2 regions of the Tolumonas lignilytica genome follow, and region 2 is predicted to be linked to the other one. Evidence: predicted binding sites of a transcription regulator. Region 2 holds the regulator's gene; the other holds the start of a gene.

Region 1 (8,109 bases), 260 kb from region 2:
ATTACCTTTTGGCTGTGACCCGGAACAGATAAACAGTAATTGATTCGGATGATGCAAGTATCTTGCCGTCTTTTGAGAGCAATTCGGTTCGCAACTGATGTGCACCACGATCAATGTTGGTGGCCTGACAATGGAGTGTCTTTGCATCACAAGGATAGGATTGCGCATCAATGTAAAGCATCAGTTTGGCTGACTCGACGGCAAGTTCTGGCGTGATCTGGGTTTGCACAGAAATTTTCCCTTCATTGTCTCTAATGGTTTCCCCTGGCAACGGAGAGGAGATACTCAGGCTGTAATTGGGGGCAGTCTCTTTTGGTTCAGGGGTATTTTTATCAACGATGGGATTGGGATTATTGACGGGAGGATTGGCAATTTCCACTTGTTTGCTTTGTGTCTGTTTGCCTGCGACCGGAGTGTCACTGAAATGCGTGACGCCATTGGCATCGGTCCAGTAATAGACGGTTGTGTTCTCATCGGCAGCGTGTACGCCCCAGGATAACCCCAACATCAACCAGATAACGGATATGATTTTCATAGTGCTGCTCCCTGCTTCCTTGTTATTGATAATACAAATGAAACATCAGATTAAATCATAACCAAAAAAAAACCCGCCGGAGCGGGTTTTTTCAGAAACGTGGTGACTTACACAGAGTAGTACAGTTCGTACTCAACTGGGTGTGGAGTCATACGCACGCGATCCACGTCGATAGTCTTCAGCTCGATGTAGGCATCGATGAAATCGTCAGAGAATACGCCGCCACGAGTCAGGAACTCACGGTCTGCATCCAGAGATTTCAGAGCTTCGTCTAAAGAACCACAAACTTGTGGGATCTTAGCCGCTTCTTCTGCTGGCAGGTGGTACAGATCTTTGTCTGCCGCATCGCCTGGGTGGATCTTGTTGATGATACCGTCCAGACCAGCCATCAACTGTGCAGTGAATGCCAGGTATGGGTTAGCTGCTGGATCCGGGAAGCGAACTTCGATACGAGCAGCTTTCGGGCTTGGTACCACTGGGATACGGATAGAAGCTGAACGGTTACGAGCAGAGTAAGCCAGCATAACTGGTGCTTCATAACCAGGAACCAGACGCTTGTAAGAGTTGGTTGATGGGTTAGTGAATGCATTGATGGCTTTAGCGTGCTTGATGATACCGCCGATGTAGAACAGAGCAGTTTCTGACAGACCACCGTACAGGTCGCCAGAGAACAGGTTCTTGCCATCTTTACCCAGAGACTGGTGGCAGTGCATACCTGAACCGTTGTCACCAAACATTGGTTTTGGCATGAAGGTTACAGTTTTGCCGTAAGCATGAGCTACGTTATGGATAACGTATTTCTGAACCTGAACTTCGTCCGCTTTCTTAGTCAGCGTGTTGAAGCGGGTAGCGATTTCGTTCTGACCAGCAGTTGCTACTTCGTGGTGGTGAGCTTCAACTACCTGACCCATTTCTTCCAGGATCAGACACATTGCAGAGCGCAGATCTTGTGATGAGTCAACTGGTGCTACTGGGAAGTAACCACCTTTAACGCCTGGACGGTGACCTTTGTTACCACCTTCGAAAGACTTGCCTGAGTTCCATGCAGCTTCAGGATCGTCGATCTTGAAGAAAGAACCACTCATGGTGTTTTCGAAACGAACGTCTTCAAAAATGAAGAATTCTGGTTCTGGTCCGAACAGCACGGTGTCAGCGATACCGCTTGCTTTCAGGAACTCTTCAGCACGTTTGGCAATAGAACGTGGGTCACGATCGTAGCCTTTCATGGTTGCAGGTTCCAGGATGTCACAACGAATGATCAGAGTAGACTCTTCGGTGAATGGATCCATCAGGGCAGTAGTTGCGTCAGGCATCAGAACCATGTCTGATTCGTTGATACCTTTCCAGCCAGCGATTGAAGAACCATCGAACATTTTACCGTCTTCGAAGAAATCTTCGCTAACCTGGTGGGCAGGAATAGAAACGTGTTGTTCTTTACCTTTAGTATCAGTGAAACGCAGATCAACGAATTTAACTTCGTTTTCTTTGATCATGTTCAGAACATTTGCAGCGGACATGCTAGCTAACCTCCGGTGTCATTAAAATCAGATAGCGATATTAAAAAAATTCTTTTCGCTAAGCAGCAAGAAATGCGCCAACTTAAAAACTCTATAGTTAATAAGGATTAACTGCGAATTACCCTAAAATACAGACATGGAATGTTTGTATTTGGTGCAATATCGCACTAATTTTGTGCATCGCTATGGTGCGAGTGCACATACATATTCTGCCAAGGAATGATTATACAGATATCCTACAAAAATATGCGTTTCCAGCGATGAAAAATATGTACCTCGTTTTTCCTGTAAATTTGCTAGGCAGATCACGCTGGTCTAGGTAAAATGAGCGCCCGATTTTTAGTCATTTTTTATATCTCGAGGCGAGGATGTTAGAGAATCTCCGCAATATTGCCATTATTGCGCACGTTGACCATGGCAAAACCACTCTGGTTGACAAACTGTTACAGCAGTCTGGAACCCTGGACCGTTCTTCGGAAGGTCAGGAGCGCATTATGGACTCCAACGATCTGGAAAGAGAACGCGGGATTACCATTCTTGCCAAAAACACAGCCATTCGCTGGAAAGATTACCGCATCAATATCGTAGATACTCCAGGCCATGCTGATTTTGGCGGTGAAGTAGAACGTGTTATGTCGATGGTTGACTGCGTATTGTTGTTGGTTGATGCCGTTGATGGTCCAATGCCACAAACCCGTTTCGTGACCCAGAAAGCGTTTGCTCGTGGCCTGCGTCCGATCGTGGTCGTCAACAAGATTGACCGTCCTGGTGCGCGTCCTGACTGGGTTATTGATCAGGTATTTGACCTGTTCGACAACCTGGGTGCTACCGACGAACAATTGGATTTCCCAATCGTTTATGCTTCTGCGTTAAACGGTTTTGCAACTATGGATCCATCAATTCCTTCAGACAACATGGATCCGCTGTTCCAGGCGATTGTTGATTTCGTTGAGCCGCCAAAAGCCGATCCTGCTGGCGAGTTCCAGATGCAAATTTCTCAGCTGGATTACTCTTCTTACGTAGGTGTGATCGGTATCGGCCGTATTACCCGTGGTAGCGTGAAGCCAAACATGCAGGTGACTGTGGTTGGTGCTGATGGCAAAACCCGTACCGGTAAAGTGGGTCAGGTAATGGGCTATCTGGGCCTGCAACGTACTGAAGTGACCGAAGCGCAGGCGGGTGACATTATTGCGATCACCGGTCTGGGCGAGCTGAAAATCTCTGACACCATCTGTTCAAACTCTGCTGTGGAAGCTCTGCCGCCACTGTCTGTGGATGAACCAACTGTGACCATGACTTTCCAGGTAAACACCTCTCCGTTTGCCGGTAAAGAAGGTAAGTACGTGACTTCACGTAACATTCTGGAACGTCTGCAGAATGAGCTGCGTCACAACGTTGCTCTGCGTGTTGAAGAAACCGAAGATCCGGATAAATTCCGCGTATCAGGCCGTGGTGAACTGCACTTAGGCATTCTGATCGAAAACATGCGTCGTGAAGGCTTCGAACTGGCGGTGTCTCGTCCTGAAGTTATCATGCGTGTCATTGATGGCGTGAAGATGGAACCAATGGAAACACTGACTGTTGATATCGAAGAACAGAATCAGGGTTCCGTCATGGAAAAACTGGGTGAGCGTAAAGCTGACCTGCGTAACATGGTGCCGGATGGTAAGGGTCGTGTACGTCTGGATTATATGATCCCGGCTCGTGGTCTGATCGGCTTCCAGACTGAATTTATGACTCTGACTTCAGGTACTGGTCTGCTGTACCATACTTTCGAAGAATACGGTGAGTTCAAGGGTGGCGCTATCGGCCAGCGTCAGAACGGTGTGCTGATTTCTAATGCCACCGGTAAAGCGCTGGGCTTTGCGCTGTTCAACCTACAAGACCGTGGCCGTCTGTTCATTGAACATGCGACCGAGGTTTATGAAGGTCAGATCATCGGGATCCACAGCCGTTCTAACGACCTGACTGTAAACTGTCTGAAAGGTAAACAGCTGACCAACATGCGTGCATCTGGTACGGATGAAGCGATTGTGCTGACAACACCGATTAAGATGACACTGGAACAGGCGATGGAATTCATCGACGATGATGAATTGGTTGAAGTCACGCCGCAAAACATTCGTGTTCGTAAGAAATTACTGACCGAAATGGATCGTAAACGTGCTAACCGTGGCAGTGGCAAAGAGGAATAATTCCTGCCTGCCCTGGTTATCAGAAGCCTCGCATTTGCGAGGCTTTTTTTTAGCAGTATGCTAGGCGAATTGTGGGCTGTTTGAGGATAACCATGAAACAAGATCCAAGCCGATTATTGACGTTACGAAATCAACGTGGGGTTTGGTGCCGTCTGTTTTGTTTACGGCTTCGTCGCTTTCTGGCCTTTTTTTGGAAGCGTGTCTGGCATGATCGGTTGCCGGTGCTGGCGGGCCATCTGGCCTACGTCTCCCTGTTATCCATTGTGCCCTTACTGGCAGTGATCTTTTCGTTATTATCTTGGTTACCGCGCTTTTCTCATTTCCGTCGTCAGTTTGAATTGTTTGTTTTCAGTCATTTTGTACCGGAAACAGAAATTGCCTTTCGCTATCATTTTTCCCTGTTTGTGAAAAATGCCTCACGCACTACCTCAATCGGTTTGTGTATGTTGGTATTGCTGGCGTTGTTGTTGATTGCCGCGATTGATGAAAATCTGAACCATATCTGGCGTTGCCGTGGGCAGCGGAAATGGCTTAAAACGGTCACGATGTACAGTACAGTACTGGGTATTGCGCCGTTACTGGTTGGTGGCAGTCTTTTGCTGTCAGCCCAGATCCAGGACTGGGCTGTCTGGGATTATGAACTGGTGTCATTGCTGGGCGGCGGGCTAATGACATTATTCCCGTATTTGCTTTCGCTGGGCGGATTTCTGTTGCTGTATAAAATAGTGCCCAATGTGTATGTGTATTGGCAGCACGCCTTTTTGGGGGCCATGCTGGCGGCACTGCTGTTTGAAGTGGCAAAACATGGCTTTGGTTATTACGTGGCGCATTTTGGTACCTATAAATCGATTTATGGCGCGTTAGCCGGTATTCCCATCATGATGATCTGGCTTTATATGAGCTGGTTAGTGGTGTTGCTGGGGGGCGAGTTGACGGCCACTTTGGGTGAGTGGCAGTCGAGGCGTGCATTGCGTGGTGTCATCGCATTAGGGGTTTGAATGGGGCCAGCGGCAGATAAAGCTGGCGCCTCCTAACGAGCTGGTCTCAACGTGGGCATGACCATGATGTGCCTGCATGATCCCCTGTACAATCGCTAACCCTAAGCCGAATCCGCCGGTGGCCCGGTCCCGGCTGGGATCCAGCCGATAGAAGGCATCAAAGATATGTTCACGTTGATCTGCGGGTATCCCGGGACCATCATCTTCAACCTGAATGATGTTCCAGTCATTATCTTGCGCCAGTGTAATCCGGATATGCTGCTGACTGTAGCGTAAGGCATTGCCGACGAGATTATCGAGTAAGCGATTGAGCAATCGGGTATCCCCATGCCATAACCATTCAGCTGGGATCGGCAATATTTCAATCTTTTTATCGGCATCCGAACGCTGTTCCCAATCGTCCTGACGATGTGCCAACCAATCCGCAGGCGAGAAAGCTTGCGTGTTTAAGGCGACTTTAGGGCGATCCAGTCTGGCGTAGGTGAGCATTTCATCCACCAACGTTTCCAGATGAGTGATATCCCGTTCAATTCCTTGTCGTTCAGCATCTGGAAGCGGTTCTTCCAGCATTTCCAGTCGGTAGCGCAGACGAACCAAGGGGGTACGCAGTTCGTGGGCGACATTATCGGTTAGACGTTTTTTACTGGCGATAAGGTCTTGAATATTGTCGGCCATTTGATCAAACGCTCTGCCCAAACGCTGCAGGCTGGAGTTTTCCGGCAGATTGATCCGGGCAGACAGATCTCCCCGTCCTAAACGCCGGGCAGTTCGCTCCAGTTGGAGTAAATCTCGCCAGTGAGGTCGCATCCATATGAAAACGGGTAGACCGAGCGAGATGCCGAGCAGCCCTAAGAAAAGATAATCTAACTGCTTGATTTGATGTAAAAATGAGAGATAGGGAATAGGCCCGGCGATTAAGACATAGTTCGTTGCGTCTGGGATCAGTTCCATGCAGATCGAACTGTCTTCCAGCATCACGATTTCTCCCCGGTTCAATGCACTAACGGCATCTTCATCCAGGGGCTGATCCTGTACATTACCGATATTGACCGGAAAGGAGAGGTTAAAGTCGAGTTTGGCCAGCTGTTCAGGCCAGGCACTTTGCGGTATATCGGCAAGTTCACCTTCCAGCAGTGTCATGACACTGTCCATCAGGTCGGTGAGTGATTTTTCACTGGTGCGTTCAGCCGTGAATTTGTAAAACCCGCCGACCAGCAGTGTGACCAGCAAAAATGAGGCAATCAATAACAGATAAAATTGAATAAACAGCTTACGCATGGCTAGTTCCAGGCTGCAGGGGCAAGCAGGTATCCTTTGTTGCGTACTGTTTTGATTCGGGTTGGTTCCTGCGCGTTGTCACCCAGTTTGCGACGCAGACGGGAAATGGCGACATCGACGCTGCGGTCTAAACCGTCATATTCTACGCCCCGAAGCACTTTTAACAGTGAATCTCGGCTCATGATATGACCGGCATGACTGGCCAGCTCCCATAGCAAATCAAAATCGCTGGTAGACAGTTGTATGACTTCATCGGCCAGCACCACATCACGACTGACGGGATCAATGGTGAGTTGACCGAAATGCAGCGGATGCCCGGTGGCAGCAGGAGTCGCTTGCGTTGTCTGAACCGGTTGAACGGGTTGCTGTCGGAGTTGCACTCGTAGTCTGGCCAGCAGAACAGCCGGCGGGGTTGTTTTCAGTATGTAGTCACTGGCACCCAGTTCGAGCCCGAGGATCTGGTTCATGTCACTGTCTAATGACGTCAGCATGACGATCGGGCCGCTGTAATGCGGTCGTAAATTCCGGCATAACGTCAGACCGTCAATGCCGGGCAGCATAATGTCGAGCAGCACCAGATCGGGCTTTTCCTGCAGGATAATATCCATCGCGATATCCCCGCGGGGCACCAGCGTCACCTCGAGGTCATGTTTTCCCAGAAAGCCTTTGATTAAGGCGCCAAGCTCGGCATCATCTTCAACAAATACAATACGCTGCATGATTTCCATTTACTCGCGTTATTCCGGTTGCCATAGAATATGGCATTCCTGACTTTCCGGATCTCGGTTGATCAGCATCCGAGCAAACAGATAGTCAAATTCATCGTCGGCATTGAGCAGCCCGACACGCACTTCCAGCCATTCTTCGGGGCGTACTTCCGCCTGAATTTCATCTTCCCAATCTGCTTCCGGCTCGCAATCACCCAACCCGCCGTGATCCGGAAATTCACGATTGAATCGGGCGATCGTGGCTTCATCTAAATTATCGGCGGCCAGTTCCAGAAAAAGTTCATAAGCCTGATCGATCAAGGTATCAAGTTCGGTTTGTTGCTGATCCATGTTATATCCTCTGTTAACAAGGCTATTACAGCATGTTCATTCTGCGCTGGCGAGAGGTTCTGCAGCCGGAGGAATGATCATGTCTTGTCGCAGCAACGGTGTGATCAGACTTTCAGGTAACGGCTTGGAAAACAGGTAGCCTTGCCCTTCATCACAGCCTAATTTTTGTAATAGAGCCATTTGTTCCGGTGTTTCGATGCCTTCCGCAATGATGGATTTATGCAATGAGTGGCCCATATCAATAATGGCACGCACAATGCGGGTGTCTTTGTCATCGTAAGTTGCTTTTTTGACGAAGGATTTATCTATTTTTAATATTTTTACCGGTAAATCACGCAGACTGGCCAGACTGGAATAACCGGTACCAAAATCATCAATCGCGATGCTAAAACCATGGTGTTGTAATTGTTCCAGTTGTTCATTAATGCGTAACAAATTTAACTAATGTTGTTTTCGGTGATTTCCAACTGAATATAACGCGGATCAATTGCCAATTGCCGGGTGAGGGCGGTGAGCCGGTCATAGATG
Region 2 (8,109 bases):
ATTTGCCCCCAATGATACCAATGAAACAAAACATCAGGGATAACAGCGGCAGGCTGATTGCGCCAGCCCAGAATCGTGGTGAAATAATGCGACGCAAAGGGTCGACCGCCATCATTTCCAGACTGCTGAGTTGCTCTGTCGCTTTCATTAACCCGATTTCGGCTGTCAAGGCTGAACCGGCACGACCTGCAAATAATAACGCCGTCACCACAGGGCCCAGCTCTCGTAACAATGACAGTGCCACTAACGGCCCCAGTGATGCTTCTGCACCGAAATCCACTAAGACTCGGTAACCTTGCAAACCGAGCACCATACCGATAAACAAACCGGAAACCAAAATAATCAACACCGATTCAACGCCAACAACATAAAGCTGCTGGATCAGTAGTGGAAAATGTTTTCTCGGCTCGGGTCGTCCGATCAATGCCTGATACAGCATGATCCCGGCTCGTCCGATCGTGTTCAGGCTCTGGATGCCCCGCCGTCCAAGACGGCTGATAAAATCCACCAACATCTACAATTCCTGTAACAATTCAACGGCTGGATAATGAAATGGAACCGGGCCATCCGGTAACCCCTGCACGAACTGCACAACTTCCGGATTACCTTCACGCCGTAATTCTTCCGGAGAACCCTGTGCGACGATCCGATGATTCGCAATCAAATACACATGATCGGCAATGCTCATCACTTCAGCCACATCATGCGAAACAATCACCGACGTGATCCCCAGCGATTGATTAAGCTCCCGGATCAATTTCACCAGAACCCCCATGGTGATCGGGTCCTGTCCGGCAAACGGTTCATCATACATGATCAGCTCAGGATCCAACGCAATGGCCCGCGCCAACGCCGCACGACGCGCCATACCGCCAGAAAGCTGCGCAGGCATCAAATTCGCGGCACCACGCAACCCGACCGATTCCAGTTTCATCAGCACCAGAGTGCGGATAATCTCCTCGGGTAAGTGGGTATGTTCACGCAACGGGTATGCTACGTTATCAAAGACACTGATCCCACTGAATAGCGCACCGCTTTGAAACAACATGCTCATACGTTTGCGGATCGCATAAAGATCACCCCGCTTTAACTGCGGAATATCATTCCCATCAAAGAGGATCTTTCCTTGATCCGGCTTGATCTGTCCACCGATCAACCGTAACAGCGTCGTTTTACCAATACCACTGGGGCCCATGAATGCCGTAATTTTGCCTTTGGGTATCTCCAGACTGATATTGTCGTAAATCAACCGCTCTCCATGACTGAAACTTAAGTTTTGGATCTGGATCAACGAATTGCTCACGTAACCTCCACTGACAAACGTCTGGCGCCCATTGTATATGCTGCAAAATGCCGTAGCCAATTAAACTGGTATCTATTGATACTGTTTTAAAGCAAAAAAAGAGCCGTTATCGCTTATGCGCTGAGGTTTTCATATAATAGGCTATTGCGCAATACGCTCAGAGGATCGTTGATGACAACCAATTTTGATTTCCGCCAGTCCGCACAACGGGTTTTACGCTTGGAGTTGCAAGCGATAGAAGGGCTTTTTCAAACGCTGGATGAACAATTCAGTCAGGCTTGTCAGATGCTCTTTGAGTGTCGCGGTAAAGTCGTGGTGATGGGAATGGGTAAATCAGGCCACATTGCCCGTAAAATGGCCGCGAGTTTTGCCAGTACCGGCACGCCGTCCTTTTTTATCCACCCAGGCGAAGCCAGCCACGGTGATCTTGGCATGCTGAGTGCCAATGACATTGTCATTGCCATTTCCAACTCTGGTGAAAGCAATGAGATTATGGCCGTCCTGCCTGTGATCAAGCGCTGGGGGATCCCGCTAATCTGCATGACCAGCCGTCCTGATTCCACCATGGCCAAAGAGGCGGATATTCATCTTTGCCTGCATGTGGAACAAGAAGCCTGCTCATTAGGACTCGCACCTACCTCCAGCACCACCGCTACGTTAGTGCTCGGCGATGCGCTGGCTGTATCGTTGCTGGAAGCCCGAGGGTTCACCGCCGATGACTTCGCCATGTCGCACCCAGGCGGAGCGCTGGGTCGAAAACTGCTATTACGCAACGCCGATATTATGCATCAGGGCGAACTGATACCCGCGGTCTCCGATCAGGCGACGGTGAGTGATGCCTTACTCGAAATGAGTCGTAAAGGCCTTGGCATGACTGCCATTCTGGATAATGCCGGAACCCTGGCCGGTATTTTCACTGATGGCGATTTACGTCGCATACTGGATCAGCAGCTTGATATCCATACCACCCCGATCACCAAAGTCATGACGGTCAATTGCATCACCGTGCCAGCCGAAATGCTGGTGGCCCAATCGGTTAAACTGATGCAGGAAAGAAAAATCAACGCACTGATTGTGCTGGATAAACAACGCCATCCTATCGGTGCTTTTAATATGCATGATGTCCTCAAAGCCGGTGTAGTATGAGCGAGTTAATAACGACCTGTTATGGCCCTGTAGAAAAGCACGTTATGACACTGGCGGCTGATATTCGTCTGTTGGTTTGCGATGTCGATGGCGTCTTGTCAGATGGACTGATCTATATGGGCAACGACGGCGAAGAGCTGAAAACGTTTCATACCCATGATGGTTTCGGCATCAAAGCCTTGCTCAATGCCGGTATCGATGTGGCAGTCATTACTGGTCGTAATTCCAACATCGTGCAGCGCCGCATGCAGGCGCTCGGTGTCCAGCATATCTATCAAGGTCAGGGTAACAAATTGCCGGCCTTTGAAGATCTGTTAGATAAACTGGAACTTTCTGCCTCGCAAGCTGCCTATATCGGGGATGACGTCATTGATTTGCCCGTCATGAACAATGCTGCACTCGGTATTGCGGTCGCCAATGCGCACCCGCTGGTACGACAGAAGGCAGACTGGGTGACCCATACCCGTGGGGGTGAAGGCGCTGTGCGGGAAGTATGCGATCTGATTCTGCTTGCTCAGGGTTTGTTCGACTCGGCCCAGGGAATGTCAATATGATCAGCCGGCAAACGCTACTGATGTTTTTCCTGTTTTTAGCCTCTCTGCTGGCTTGGCAATGGTCTTCGCAGCGCGATAATCAGAATGCTCAATTGCAGAAACAAGATCTTTCTTTACCCAGTTTTACTGCGACCAAACTTCATAACCAGCGCTACTCAGCAGATGGGAAGTTAACCGATATTTTTACTGCAGATCAGGCTTTTTATTATCAGCAAGATAAAATGACCAAGACCACACACCCGGTATTACAGACATTTGATCCTGATGGTCAAAAAGCCTGGAATATTTCCGCCAACAGCGGCCAGCTTTTCAGTAACGATCGCTTGATTTTGCACGATAACGTATTGATCAAAAATCATAATCCGGCAATAGATGTTGATCGTATGCAAACCTCGTATCTGGAAATGGACATTAATAAACATCAGATAACGAGCGACAAGCCCATTACTATTGACAGCCCGGATTATCATGTACAAGGTGTCGGCTTACATGCTGATTTGAATAACAAACGCTACCAAATTCTGGACCAAGGACATGCGACTTACTTTAAGCCACGTTAGTTTTGGATTGATGCTGCTGTTCTCGGCCAGCGCTTTTGCGAAACAATCCGATTATCAGCAACCTGTGACGGTTGACTCGGTCAGCCAGCAGGCCGAATTGAATGCCAACAAAGTGACCTTTCTTCAAGACGTCAAGATCACTCAGGGGTCTATCATTATCCATGCCGATAAAGTCGTGGTATTACGTCATGAAAAAGGCAATGATGAAATGATTGCCACCGGCTATCCGGCGACATTTTTCCAAATCCTGGATAATGGCAAACCAGTCAATGCCAGTGCCAACGAACTGCGCTATCAACTCAAAGATCGCTTGGTCACCTTAACGGGAAAAGCCGAGCTGAAACAGGATGATAATCAAGTGAACGGCGATGTGATCCGCTATGACATCCAGAAGCAACAGATGGTTGCACAGAGCAGTGGCAAAGGTTCTCGCGTAAAAACCATTTTCCTACCACAGGAAATTGACGAATTTAACAAAGCAGGCAAACAATAAATTTATGGCTCTTTTGCAAGCAAGCGGTCTGAAGAAAAGTTATAAAGGCCGACAAGTGGTTCAAAATGTCAGTCTCCAGGTGGCGACCGGGCAGGTCGTAGGCCTGTTAGGGCCAAATGGTGCAGGCAAAACCACCTCTTTTTATATGATTGTCGGACTGGTACCGCAAGATGGTGGAACCGTCACCATTGATGAACAAAACATCACGTCCATGCCCATGCATCAGCGTGCACGTCATGGTATTGGCTATCTTCCACAGGAAGCCTCCATTTTTCGCCGCCTGACGGTGGAAGAGAACTTACTTGGCGTCTTACAACTGCGCGGCGAACTGACCCGGGCGGAGCAAAAAGAAAAAATGGAAGCCTTGCTGGAAGAATTTCATATCGGTCATATTCGGAAAAACACAGGTATGAGTCTCTCCGGAGGGGAACGCCGCCGGGTAGAAATAGCGCGGGCCTTGGCCGTAGAGCCCCGCTTTATTCTGCTGGATGAGCCGTTTGCAGGTGTTGATCCTATTTCCGTGATCGACATTAAACGCATCATTGAGCATTTACGTGATCGCGGTCTCGGTGTATTAATTACCGATCATAACGTGCGTGAAACGTTGGATGTCTGCGAAAAAGCCTATATTGTCAGCCATGGAAACCTGATTGCTGAAGGCACACCGGCAGAGATCCTGCAAAATGAGCATGTGAAACAAGTTTACCTCGGTGAAGGATTTACCCTGTAAACAGTGTGTCAATGGCGATTATCAGCCATAATTAACTCACGGACAGCTTGTAGATTGATCGTTTCAGCCAACCGGCTGACTACAAGCGCCGATATGGAAATTAGAGACTAAGGACAAATCCCGTAGATGAAGCCGACCTTACAGTTGCGTCTTGGCCAACAACTTGCCATGACCCCACAATTGCAACAAGCGATTCGTCTGCTGCAACTGTCCACTTTGGAACTACAGCAGGAAATCCAGCAAGCCATTGATGCCAATCCTTTATTGGAACAAGAGGATGAATCAGATATTGCTACGCCGGAACTTCCTGATGATGAAGATTTCACTCCGCCGGATAGCAGCGAAGAGATGGCTCAGGCACAAGAAAACATGCCTGAGGAACTGCCCATGGATACCACCTGGGATGAGGTTTATACCGCTGCTGGCTCCGCCCCCTCCAGTGGACTGATGAACAGTGATGATGAATCCATTTATCAGGGTGAAACATCGGAAACCTTACAAGACTATCTCTTGTGGCAGATGCGCCTAACCCCGTTCAGTGATCAAGATGCCGCCATTGCGCTCACGATCATTGATAGTATCGATGAATCCGGCTATCTCAGCGCCACACTGGAAGAGATCCAGCAAGCCGTCACAACGGATGAAGACCCCGTGGAGATGGATGAAATTGAAGCCGTGTTAAAACGGATCCAGCATTTTGATCCCATCGGAGTGGCCGCCCGTTCGGTACAGGAGTGTTTGTTAATCCAGCTCAATCAGTTCGTACCAGAAACACCCTGGTTGAATGAAGCCCGTCAGGCCATCAAAGATCACATGGATCTACTGGGTGCGCGCGATTACCGGAATCTGGCCCGCAAACTCCAGTTGAAAGAAACTGACCTGAAAGAAATTCTGCAACTGATCCAGACGTTGGAGCCGCGTCCCGGCAGTCGTGTCATGCCGAGCGAATCCAGTTATGTCATTCCTGATGTTGCCGTGCTGAAGAAAAATGGGCGCTGGGTGGTGGAATTAAATCCGGATGCGATGCCCAAAATTCGTATCAATGAAACCTATGCCTCGATGGCACGCCATGCCCGTAACAGCAGCGACAGCCAGTTCATCCGTTCTCATTTGCAAGAAGCCAAGTGGTTTATCAAGAGCTTAGAAAGCCGGAATGAAACACTTCTGAAAGTAGCCAACTGTATTGTACAACAGCAACAGGACTTCTTTGAGTATGGCGAAGAGGCAATGAAGCCGATGGTTTTGAATGATGTTGCCGAGGAAGTGGAGATGCACGAATCGACAATTTCGCGAGTTACTACACAAAAATACATGCACACGCCTCGTGGCATCTTTGAACTGAAGTATTTTTTCTCTAGTCATGTTAATACTGAGAGCGGCGGCGAGTGTTCTTCGACCGCGATCAGAGCCTTAATAAAAAAACTGGTCGCGGCAGAAAACCCGGCCAAACCGTTAAGCGACAGCAAGATCGCAGACTTGCTGACTGAACAAGGCATTATGGTGGCACGAAGAACGATCGCAAAATACCGCGAATCGTTGTCCATACCACCATCAAGCCAACGCAAACGCCTGCTGTAGGCCAACAATAAGGAAGACGTTATGCAAATCAACCTGTCAGGTCACCATATCGAGTTAACTGATGCATTGCGTGATTATGTCACAACTAAATTTGCCCGTTTAGAACGTCACTTCGAGCACATCAACAACGTTCAAGTGATCTTATCTGTAGAAAAACTGAAACAAATCGCGGAAGCGAAACTGAATGTCAATGGTGGTGAGATTTTTGCCAATGCCGAAGATGACAGTCTGTATGCCGCCATTGATGCTCTGATGGATAAACTGGATCGTCAGATCATCAAATACAAAGAAAAACTATCTAGCAAGTGATCATGTTAATTTCTGAAATCTTGTCTGCGGACTGCACGAAAAGTGCAGTCCCATGCAGCAGCAAAAAACGTGTGCTGGAAATCATCAGCGAATTAGCCGCCCCCAAACTAGGACTCGACGAACAAAAGATCTTCGACAGTCTGCAAGCTCGGGAAAAAATGGGAACGACCGGTATCGGCGGAGCGATTGCCATTCCGCACGGCAGAATCCCCGATGGTTATCCTGTCACTGGGATACTCCTGACGCTGGAACAACCGATCCCTTTCGATGCCATAGACAATCAACCCGTGGATCTTTTGTTTGCCATGTTAGTGCCAGAAAGCGAGTGTAAAATGCATCTGAAAACACTGGCGCTGGTGGCAGAAAAATTCAACGATAAAAACTTCTGTCGTCAATTACGGCTAGCCGAATCCGACGAAGCGCTTTATCAACAAATGATCAATGGATGATGATCGATGAAACTCATCGTGGTTAGTGGTCGCTCTGGCTCAGGGAAAACCGTTGCCCTGCGGGTTCTGGAAGATCTGGGTTATTACTGCGTAGATAATTTGCCGGTTTCGCTGTTATTTCAGTTGGTGGCAGAGCTACGAGGGAAATACGATCAAATCGCGGTGAGTATCGATGTTCGCAACCTACCAGCCAATGCCGATGAGTTGGTTTCTATCCTGGATGCCATCAGACAGCATCGGGATCTGCAATTTTCCAGCTTTTTCTTTGATGCCGATAATGCAACCTTGTTAAAGCGTTATGGCGAAAGTCGTCGACTGCACCCCTTGTCTCGGCAACAGTTAACGTTAGAACAGGCGATCCGTCAGGAAACCAATTTATTATCCCCATTATCATCGCTCGCCGATCTGCGTATTGATACCAGCCATCTAAGTATTCATGACCTCAGTGAACAAATCCGCGAACGGGTGCTCGGGAAAAAAGAACATGAATTAGTGATGGTGTTTGAGTCTTTCGGCTTCAAGCACGGCATCGCCAAAGATGCAGATTTTGTCTTTGACGCACGGTTTTTGCCAAATCCGCATTGGATTGCAGAGCTCAAGCCACTCACCGGATTGGATGAGCCTGTGCAGCGTTATCTGCATTCGCAACCTGATGTGGTCAAATACATCAATCAGTTGATCAGTTTGCTGGAAACCTGGCTACCGCAACTGGAACGCAATAACCGGAGCTATGTCACCGTCGCCATTGGTTGTACTGGCGGTCAACATCGCTCGGTGTTTATTGCCGAACAACTGGCGAACCATTTTTTGGTGCTGGGAAAAACCGTACAACGTCGTCACCGTACGCTGGAGAAGTCTCATGCCTCGCGTTGAACAACGAGTCGCCGTGATCAATAAGCTGGGATTACACGCGCGGGCCGCCATAAAATTGGTGCAATTAGTCGCTAATTTCAAAGCCAAGATCACGCTCTGCAATGGAGAAAAACA

What was found. Region 2 encodes sigma-54, which starts transcription at its own class of promoters, with help from an activator protein. Its sites were predicted from a motif close to TGGCACNGTTTTNGCTT; they were not measured.
Region 1: a site for sigma-54 is predicted at 2,116-2,132, ahead of glnA (glutamate--ammonia ligase). Genes of this name have one in related genera too.

The regions. Positions count from the first base shown of each region.
Region 1 covers NZ_AZUK01000001.1:2,272,241-2,280,349, forward strand. Annotated here, with positions in the region: gene H027_RS0110650 (DUF4124 domain-containing protein) at 2-535, opposite strand; gene glnA (glutamate--ammonia ligase) at 643-2,052, opposite strand; gene typA (translational GTPase TypA) at 2,421-4,247, shown strand; gene H027_RS0110665 (YihY family inner membrane protein) at 4,340-5,245, shown strand; gene rstB (two-component system sensor histidine kinase RstB) at 5,234-6,523, opposite strand; gene rstA (two-component system response regulator RstA) at 6,526-7,242, opposite strand; gene H027_RS0110680 (HI1450 family dsDNA-mimic protein) at 7,261-7,581, opposite strand; gene H027_RS19250 (EAL domain-containing protein) at 7,618-8,016, opposite strand; gene H027_RS18385 (putative bifunctional diguanylate cyclase/phosphodiesterase) at 8,019-8,109, opposite strand, start outside.
Region 2 covers NZ_AZUK01000001.1:2,008,297-2,016,405, reverse strand. Annotated here, with positions in the region: gene mlaE (lipid asymmetry maintenance ABC transporter permease subunit MlaE) at 1-514, opposite strand, end outside; gene mlaF (phospholipid ABC transporter ATP-binding protein MlaF) at 515-1,303, opposite strand; gene H027_RS0109485 (KpsF/GutQ family sugar-phosphate isomerase) at 1,475-2,449, shown strand; gene kdsC (3-deoxy-manno-octulosonate-8-phosphatase KdsC) at 2,446-3,003, shown strand; gene lptC (LPS export ABC transporter periplasmic protein LptC) at 3,000-3,563, shown strand; gene lptA (lipopolysaccharide transport periplasmic protein LptA) at 3,538-4,056, shown strand; gene lptB (LPS export ABC transporter ATP-binding protein) at 4,061-4,786, shown strand; gene H027_RS0109460 (RNA polymerase factor sigma-54) at 4,913-6,364, shown strand; gene hpf (ribosome hibernation promoting factor) at 6,386-6,673, shown strand; gene ptsN (PTS IIA-like nitrogen regulatory protein PtsN) at 6,676-7,122, shown strand; gene rapZ (RNase adapter RapZ) at 7,129-7,995, shown strand; gene H027_RS0109440 (HPr family phosphocarrier protein) at 7,982-8,109, shown strand, end outside.